DNA from 3 places in the Halalkalibacter sp. HAAS-P014 genome. Region 2 is predicted to be linked to each of the others. Evidence: riboswitches for the same ligand, from Rfam matches in the RefSeq annotation. Region 2 holds a riboswitch; each other region holds the start of a gene.
The links. Region 2 has a riboswitch for cobalamin ahead of AC1FXZ_RS04400 (ABC transporter substrate-binding protein). Riboswitches for the same ligand answer to the same signal wherever they lie in the genome.

Region 1 (3,195 bases), on a different contig from region 2:
AGTATGGATTTGAGTTGTATCTGCAATAGTGGACGTACTCATCCGGAATGAGTCAACTGCCCACGTCAGATAATTGCTATGATCTTTCTTTTTTAAAGGAAGGCCTTCCCGTAAAGCTGGCTCATCAACTTGAATCATCGTAATTCCATTATTCTCTAATGCCTGGACTTCTTTAAGTAAAGCTTCAGCAATTTGAAATGCTACTTCTTTAGGTGGGATGTCATTCCGAACAAATGACCAATTTAAAACTGTAACAGGCCCTGTAAGCATTCCTTTAACTGGTTTTGTTGTTAGTGATTGTGCATAAATCGTTTCTTTAACTGTCATTGGACTAGTGAATGAAACATTCCCGAAGATAATCGGTGGTTTCACGCAACGCGAACCGTAAGATTGTACCCAGCCATTTTTTGAAAAAGCAAAACCCGCTAACTTTTCACCAAAAAATTCTACCATATCATTTCTTTCAAATTCACCATGTACAAGTACATCAATATCTAAGTCTTCTTGAATCCGGACCCATTTTTCAATCATTGAGTTAATCTTTGCCTCATAGTTTTCTGCTGTTAATTCACCTTTTTTCCATTTGAAACGAGCCCTGCGAATGTCCTTTGTTTGTGGAAAGCTGCCAATGGTCGTTGTAGGAAGAATTGGCAAATTCCATTTTTGATTTTGGAGTTGATATCTTTCAGAGAAAGGCTTCATTCTTTCTGTTCGAAGACTCGTTAATTCTTTCTTATCACGCCAAGATGAGGCTTCAAGTTTTTCAACGGACTGCTGATAATGTTTTAGCGCTGCAAGTCTAGCAGATGTAGGTTCTTTCGCTGCGTCTTTCAACAAGCTCAATTCATCTAACTTTTCATCAGCAAAGGCTAATGCATTCTTTATTAAAGGGTCTAACGTTGTTTCATGCTCTAAACAAACCGGAACATGAAGCAAGCTAGAGGACGGTTGTACAAGTAGGTTTTCTAATGGAATAAGTTGGGATATACTTGTTAAAATATCATGACTTTGACTTAATTTATTTTTCCAAATGTTCCTTCCATCGATTAGTCCGACTCCAAGAATTTTATCTTCTGGGAATCCATACGCTTGAATTGATTTTAGGTTTTCTGAGTATCCATTAACAAAGTCAAGGCCAATTCCTTTGACAGGGAGATTCATTAATTCCTGATAATGAGACACTGATTCAAAATATGTTTGTAGCATAATATCTAGGTGAGGAATGTTGCTTGTAATTTCTTCATACAGTTTAGAGAAAAGTGATATTTCATCCGTTGTTAAATCCATTACAAGGTAGGGCTCATCAATTTGAACAAATGTACATCCGGCATTGGCGAGTTCGGATAATAATTGGGTATATACAGGTATAAAACGTTCAAGAAGATTAGCAAACTCCTTAGACTTGTACCCTTTTGATAGTTTTAAAAACGTGAAAGGTCCGAGTATAACCGGTTTCCCTTCAATATTTAATTCTTCTTTTGCTTCTAAAAATGCTTGTAATGGCCGGTTTTCGACTAGAGTTGGCTGTCTATGATCTAGTTCTGGGACGATGTAATGGTAATTGGTATCGAACCATTTAGTCATTTCGCAAGCATGAGCTTGCTGTGTTCCACGAGCCATTGAAAAGTATGTATGAAGTGGAACAGGGCCATTAGAATAATCAAAGCGCTTTGGCACAAGACCAAACATTGTTGCAGTATCAAGAACATGGTCATAATAAGAAAAATCACCAACAGGTATTAGATCGATACCCTTATTTAATTGTTTTTGTAAATGTTGCAACCGATATGCTTTCATTTGTTCTACAAAAATTTCTTCGGAGATCGTTTGAGCCCAAAATGCTTCAAGTGTTTTTTTCCACTCTCGTTGTTCACCTATACGTGGATAGCCTAAGTTACTACTTCTAATCGTTTTCATTGTTAAATTCCTCCAATTTTATATTAATCAACAAAAAAGGATATCATTACCAGAAAAAGTGGTAACGATATCCATAGAAATATTAATGAAATACAGTTAACACCTCCCCATCTCCCGTAGGTAAGCAGTGTTGTTGAAACAGGCAGGTCTCCTGGCTCTAGTATCTTCGTTATTATGGTCTTCCCGGCGTTAACCAGTGACATTTGACATAATAACTCCTCTATTACAGTGGCGGGACCGCTCCGGAATTTCACCGGATTCCCTTTTAAACTTTGAACAAACATTCAAAGTACCTATTTCCAACATATGAAATTGATTTCAACTTTAGCGTAGAGAAGGAAACTTGTCAATAGCTTTTTGAGAATGATACAAACCGAAAAAAGTTTTACTGGTGCGAAACTATGAAAAAAATCATAATCATGTATACTATGAATGCATGCATGTACATAGTAGTTGTGTTAATTACAGCATGAATTGTGATAAAAGTTGTAAAGAAAATATTTTAATAAACTAAATTACTAGGGGGAATTTCGATGAAACTTTATACTCGAACTGGAGATGAAGGGAAAACAAGTGTTATAGGAGGACGAATTGCTAAAGATGATACGAGAGTTATCGCTTATGGTACAACAGATGAACTTAATTCTTTTATTGGACAGGTAGTGGCCCAATTAGAAGAAGACGTATTTCCTGATATCAAGGCTGAGCTTTTCAAAGTCCAACATGAATTATTCGATTGTGGTGGTGACTTAGCGATGATTAAAGTGACAAATGAGCATCCATATAAGGTCAAGCAAGAAATCGTTGACTTTTTAGAACAGCGTATAGATAACTACATCTTAGAAGCACCTGAATTAGAACGTTTTATTTTACCGGGTGGCTCAAAAGAGGCAGCTTCACTTCATATTTGTCGTACTATTACAAGACGTGCTGAACGATATGTGACGAGGCTTAAACGAGAAGGTGAGCAAGTCAATCCTATCGTACTAAAATATTTAAATCGCCTATCGGATTACTTTTTTGCGATTGCGCGAGTCGTGAACCATCGACAGGGAGTAAAAGATGTTGAATATGAGAGAAGTGCGATCGTCTTCAAAGGTGGAAAACGAAAGGAAAACGGATGATACAGTAGTTAGCTCAGCATAACCCCAAAAATGGTGCTACAACAAGGTATTTTTTAAGTTTGTTTTCATATATTGGTAAATGTGTAATAGAAAGAGGGGGAAAACAAATGAAAAAAGGTTGGTTTGTTGCATTGTTGTTGCTTGCTGGCTGTAG
Region 2 (3,195 bases):
TCTTTATCTACTTCTTGTAACATCTCAACCTTATTAACTATAATAACATCGGCAAACTCAATTTGATCGACTAGAAGATCAGATATTTCACGTGTATCAGATTCATCTGTACCTTGTTTACGATCAAGTAGCGACTCACCTGAAGCATAGTCATCCCAAAAACGATTCGCATCAACAACTGTTACGAGAGTATCAAGTGTACATTTTTTCGTTAAATCAATTCCGAGTTCTTCATCAATATACGTAAATGTTTGGGCAACAGGTACGGGTTCACTAATTCCAGACGATTCAATGACAATGTAATCGATGTCTCCCGCATCAACGATTCGTTCAACTTCTTGCATTAGATCGTCACGAAGGGTACAACAAATACAGCCGTTTTGAAGTTCTACAAGTTTTTCCTCTGTTCTTGAAAATCCATTACCTTTCACAAGCTTCGCATCAATGTTTATCTCACTCATATCATTTACGATTACAGCGACTTTTAAGCCTTCACGATTTGTTAGGATGTGGTTTAATAATGTTGTTTTACCTGAACCTAGATAACCACTTAGTACTGTAACAGGAACTTTTTTCATTTATATATTCTCCTTTTTTAATTGGAATTAAAAACAGTTATAAATAGTAATTATTACGGTTTGTATTTTATCTTTCTTTTTCCTCTTTGTAAATAGAAGAATCATATTTGCCGATGCTTAAATTTTCTCGTTATACTTAAATCTGTAAATTTAACTATATAAGTAAGAAAAATGTTGATAGAAGTCGAAATTTCAGAAATAAAGTTATTTACAAGTGAAAGGAACTCTTTTATAATTGCTTCTAGAGCAAAAATGAATATTAAGCAAATAGGTTTCTTAAATGTTCGGTTTTATTTCATTTGAGACTAAGAGGGAAGTTGGTGCAATTCCAACACGGTCCCGCCACTGTAAGCGATAAGGAAGGTTAGCTAAAATCCACTGTGCAAGTTGCATGGGAAGGGTAACCCTACGTTGATTCGCAAGTCAGGAGACCTGCCTATATTGTTTTTTAAGCTTCCTCGAGGAAAGGAATGTTTAAGCGCAGGCTTTCTAGTAATCGTTTGCTAGATTGCATACATGTTTATTTATTTTTTAATAGACTGGATACATATGTGCCTTTACATTCACGCTTTTCCTTTGGAATAGCGTTTTTTTGTTGCTCAAAAGTAGAAAGGGGTAAGAAAATGAATTTGGAGTTTTTGAAAAAGTGGGGGTTAGCTGTTCTTGTTCTTTTGTTAAGCATGGCGATTATTACAGGTTGTGGAACAGAAGCGCAAAACAATCAAGATGAAGAGGATGTACCTCCTGAAAGCAGTAATGAAGTGGAAAGTGAAGATCTGTTTCCTGTAACGATCATTGATGATGCAGATCGTGAAGTTACAATTGAATCAGAACCAGAAACGATTGTTTCTATCCAAGCTAGTAATACAGAAATTACGTTTGCACTTGGATTAGGCGATAAAGTAATCGGTGTTTCCGATTACTGTAATTATCCTGTTGAAGCGCAAGAGATTGAAAAAGTTGGTGCGCAAGATATGAATGCTGAACTTGTTTTAACTCTTTTACCAGATATCGCACTGGTTACAGATTATCACTATAATACGCATCCAGATATTTTACAGCAATATGAAGAAGCTGGTATTAATGTTATTGTGACTGGAAGTGCTACATCTTTTGACGATGTGTATAGCAAGATTGAAATGATTGCTGCTGCTACTGGAAGCAAGGCTGAAGCAGATGCGCTTATTACTGATATGCAAGAACGACATAAAGTGATCATTGAAAAGGCAGAAGCAACTGTTACGGATAAGAAAAAAGTTTGGGTTGAAGTATCGCCGGCTCCAGATATTTTCACTACAGGTCAAAATACATTTATGAATGAAATGCTCGAATCTATCCAAGCTATTAACGTTGCAGAAAATCACGACGGTTGGGTGAAGTTAACGGAAGAAGAAATTGTCCAACTAGACCCTGAAGTGATTATTACTACTTATGGTTATTATGTAGAAAATCCAAGAGACGAAGTATTATCACGTGATGGATGGGCCGTAGTGCCTGCTGTTAAAGAGGAGCAAGTATTTGATGTCGATAACGACACGGTTACGAGACCTGGCCCTCGTTTAATTGAAGGGGTGGAAACACTTGCCAAACTCATCTATCCGGAAGTTTTTGCAGAATAGAATTGTTTGGTGGTATGTTTTAAGTGGAGGGTTTGTACTAGGTACAGCCCTCCTTGGCTTATTGATAAGCAGTGTTGTCATACCAATTCCTACTATTTTACATATTATCTCCGAAAATGTTTTTAACTTTGGGTGGCTTAATGATATTCCTCTCAATGAAGAAATGATCATTTGGAATATTCGTTTCCCACGGGTTTTACTTGCTTTTTGTGTAGGGGCATCACTAGCTCTCGCTGGTGCAGCTTTCCAAGGTATTTTACGTAATCCATTAGCGGATCCCTTTACAATTGGGGTGTCATCAGGCGCGGCCTTAGGTGCTGTATTCGTACTGTTTTTTCAAGTTACGATTGTAGGTTTAGGGAGTTTCACTCTTCCGGTTGTCGCGATTATAAGTGGGTTTATTACGTTGCTCATTGTATTTGGACTAGTTAGGTTAAGCAGCAGAAGTATGGCTATTGAAACCATTATTCTAGCTGGTATTATCATTAGTGCTTTTATTGGGGCGATTACGTCATTAATCATTTCATTAAGTGATCGGGATTCTATGACACAGATTATTTATTGGTTATACGGCAGTGTTGGAATGAGAGGCTGGAGCCATGTTCAACTCATTTTACCATTTATGATGATCGGGTCATTCATTCTCATTATTCACTACCGGGAATTAAATGCTCTTGCTCTAGGGGAGGAAGCTGCAGATCATATCGGTGTCGATGTGAAGAAGGGGAAAATCAATATTCTGATCGGAGCTTCCTTATTAACAGGAGCAGCGGTAGCTGTATCAGGTTCAATTGGATTTGTCGGCCTCGTTATACCTCATTTAGTACGTCTTATAACAGGCCCAAACCACAGGCATGTTCTGCCACTTTCAATGTTAATTGGTGGGGCTTTTCTTGTATTAGCAGATTTAATGGCTAGAACCATTATTGCTCCTAAAGAACTGCCTATTGGCGTAATTACAGCTTTAATTGGAGCGCCAGTATTTGCGTTGCTTTTGA
Region 3 (3,195 bases), on a different contig from region 2:
TGGCGTCTATCAAAATATTCACCTGTTGACCAATCAGATCCATTAAAAAGTGGGTATGACCCTTTTTCCTTTGCTAATTCGCAGCTCGCCCCTATCGTTAAAAAAGCAATTTCTTCGTATAACGTATTCGCGTATTCTATCGCTTCCTCTGACTCCCACTTTACCCCTTTTAACGCAAGTAAGTGATGCCATCCAAATGTACCTAACCCAATTGACCTGTACTTTTGATTCGTTATTTGTGCTTGAGGAACAGGAATATTATTTAAATCAATAACGTTATCAAGCATTCGCACTTGAATCGGAATCAATCTCTCTAATACATCTTCTGTTACTGCTTTTGCTAGATTGATTGAAGATAAGTTACAAACAACAAAATCTCCGGGTTCTTTCTCAACGATAATTTTTCCATCTTCCGTTCTTTCTTCGCTAACCGTAGTCGCTTTCATGTTTTGGGTGATTTCTGTGCACAGATTGCTGCCATAAACCATACCTTGGTGGCGATTGGCATTAGCCCGGTTCACGGTGTCTCGATAGAACATATACGGCGTCCCTGTCTCAAGCTGACTTTTCATAATTTCTTTGAAAATATCAATGGCTGGAACAACATCCCATACTTGTCCTTTTTCACCTAATAATCCATTGTTTGCTGCTTCCATACATTGCTCATACTTTTTACGAAAACTCCCTGATCCTTTTTCCTCATCATAATAATCTTCTAGACTAAACCCTAACGTTTGACGAATGGTATGAGGGTCAAATAGATACCACTCTTCACGCGTCTCTACTTTTTCCATAAATAAATCTGGTATACAAACCCCTGTAAACAAATCATGAGTACGCTGTCTTTCATCGCCATTATTTAATTTCACTGCTAAGAAACTGTATATATCGCGATGCCAAACATCCAAATAAACACTGATTGCACCCTGTCTCTGTCCTAGTTGATCAACACTGACTGCCGTGTTATTTAGCTGTTTCATCCAAGGAATGACACCGGAAGAAACCCCTTTAAACCCTCTAATATCACTCCCACGGCTGCGCAGTTTACCTAAGTATGCACCGATTCCTCCCCCACTTTTACTTAGTGTGGCAATATCAGTATTGCTGTCATATATACCTCGTAAACTATCGTCTACCGTATCAATAAAGCAGCTTGAGAGCTGACCATAGCTTTTGCCGGCATTCGCTAATGTCGGAGTTGCAACCGTCATATATAAATTCGAGATGGCCCAGTAGGCTTCTTTAATAAGATCCAAACGTTTTTCTTTAGGTTCTTTCATCATTAACGTAGCGGCAATGATTAAAAACCGCTCTTGAGGAAGTTCATATACGTTCGCACGATGAGATTTCGCTAAGTATCGATCTGCTAGTGTTACTATTCCGATGTATGTAAACAACGAGTCACGTTCAGGAACAATTATCTTTTCTAATTCCTCTAATTCCTCTCTCGAATACTCCTGCAAGATGTCCTTCGAATAGATCCCCATGTTTGTTAACTCTTGAATTAATTGATAGAAGGATCCATATTGAAAATTAGCATCATACCTTCTCGAGATCGTGGCTTTTTTATAGAGCTGTTTTAAAAAAAGATTAGCTGCTGCATAAGTCCAATCTGGTTCTTCGGCTGAAATTCTCTCCACCGCAGACAATACTAGCAAATTGGTTAGCTCATCAGCTGACATATCCCCTTTGGCTGCAATTGTTTGTTCAACTTTCTCCTTATATGCACCAAAGTCCAGCTTAGGAAATAAGCTCATTAATGCCTCAATCTGATTATGTACTTGTTCAATTGATGATTTTCTTACCTTAGCTTGTGTCATTTCTTTCTCCTCCTTTAAAAGTAAACGAAAAAACGCCCCTTCTCCTAGTATGAGAAAGAGCGTAAAACGGCGTAAGAAATAAGACTATGGCCCCCAAAATGCACTTTGGCCTGCTTCATTGCCGTCTCACTTCTCACACCCCGAAGATAGCTGACTAAAAAATGACGGCAGGTCTCCTGACTCGTGCTTCACCCTACTTTGAGCCTTCCCATGCAAGCTAGTTTTTCATGCTAGCTTAAAAGCACAGTGGACCTCTCATTTCATCGGCACTTACAGTTGCGGGGGCAGTTCTGGCTTTCTACCAGATTCCCTATTAAGTCTATTTGACACCGTTCATTCCACAAAATCAATATATAGTTGTATTCAAACCTTTTAAATACGATATATTGTATATGTTAAAGGAAGATTTACCCTATTGCAAGGAAAACCTTCCTTCTTCTTCTTCAAAAAGAAAAATAGATCTATCGATGCCTTATTATAAGTAACCGATAGACCTACTAGATTCATAACTATTAGCTTGCTTTTTTCCTTTTAATTTCTTTCACCTTTACCGGATTACTCTGTTCTTTCAATTCTTGATTTAACTCTTTTACAAGCCCATAGCACATCAACAAAACAATAAACGAAAGTGGCAAGGCACTAACAATAATTGCAGCTTGTAATCCCGTTAGTCCTCCTGAAGCCATTAAAACTACCGTAGAAGCGACTAAAATTAACCCCCATGTCACTTTCACCCGGTTTGATGGGTTTAGATTTCCCCCTGTTGTTTGCATCCCTAAAATAAAGGTTGCTGAATCAGCAGATGTTACGAAGAACGTTGTAATTAACGCCACCGTCAGGATCGATAAAATAGCACCAAGAGGCAACTGCTGGTAAACATAAAAAAGCGCCGTCTCAAGTGATTGCCCAGAAACATTTAAACCTTGGGTAAACTCTAAAAATATTCCTGTACCACCAAATACAGTAAACCAAACCGCACAAACCATTGCCGGAACAAGAAGAACGGCTACAGTAAACTCACGGATCGTTCGACCTTTTGATACACGCGCGATAAACATCCCCACAAATGGTGTCCAAGAGACCCACCATGCCCAATAGAAAACAGTCCAGTTCTGAGTCCATGCTGCTTCATCTGCATCAAAAGGTGCCAAACGTAAGCCCATGGGAATTAAATTTTGCAAATAACTTCCTAAACTCGTCGTAAACATATTCAGTAAAAACAATGTAGGGCCAAGAATCAACATCGCAAAAAATAAAACCGTCGCAATTGACATATTCGCTAAACTCAAATACTTAATCCCTTTTGAAATTCCTGTATTCGCTGAAATGATGAAAAGAACAGTTATAATACCCATAATTACCATTTGAATCATAA

Region 1: it holds a riboswitch for cobalamin, as region 2 does, so the genes downstream of both, metE (5-methyltetrahydropteroyltriglutamate--homocysteine S-methyltransferase) here and AC1FXZ_RS04400 (ABC transporter substrate-binding protein) in region 2, are expected to answer to the same signal.
Region 3: it holds a riboswitch for cobalamin, as region 2 does, so the genes downstream of both, AC1FXZ_RS16770 (ribonucleoside-diphosphate reductase subunit alpha) here and AC1FXZ_RS04400 (ABC transporter substrate-binding protein) in region 2, are expected to answer to the same signal.

What each region holds. Positions count from the first base shown of each region.
Region 1 covers NZ_JBWQTV010000006.1:223,751-226,945, reverse strand. Annotated here, with positions in the region: gene metE (5-methyltetrahydropteroyltriglutamate--homocysteine S-methyltransferase) at 1-1,917, opposite strand, end outside; cobalamin riboswitch at 2,042-2,229, opposite strand; gene AC1FXZ_RS05905 (cob(I)yrinic acid a,c-diamide adenosyltransferase) at 2,451-3,041, shown strand; gene AC1FXZ_RS05900 (VanW family protein) at 3,149-3,195, shown strand, end outside.
Region 2 covers NZ_JBWQTV010000005.1:128,866-132,060, forward strand. Annotated here, with positions in the region: gene AC1FXZ_RS04395 (GTP-binding protein) at 1-578, opposite strand, end outside; cobalamin riboswitch at 834-1,032, shown strand; gene AC1FXZ_RS04400 (ABC transporter substrate-binding protein) at 1,202-2,197, shown strand; gene AC1FXZ_RS04405 (FecCD family ABC transporter permease) at 2,160-3,195, shown strand, end outside.
Region 3 covers NZ_JBWQTV010000021.1:24,098-27,292, reverse strand. Annotated here, with positions in the region: gene AC1FXZ_RS16770 (ribonucleoside-diphosphate reductase subunit alpha) at 1-1,820, opposite strand, end outside; cobalamin riboswitch at 1,970-2,169, opposite strand; gene AC1FXZ_RS16765 (glycine betaine uptake BCCT transporter) at 2,333-3,195, opposite strand, start outside.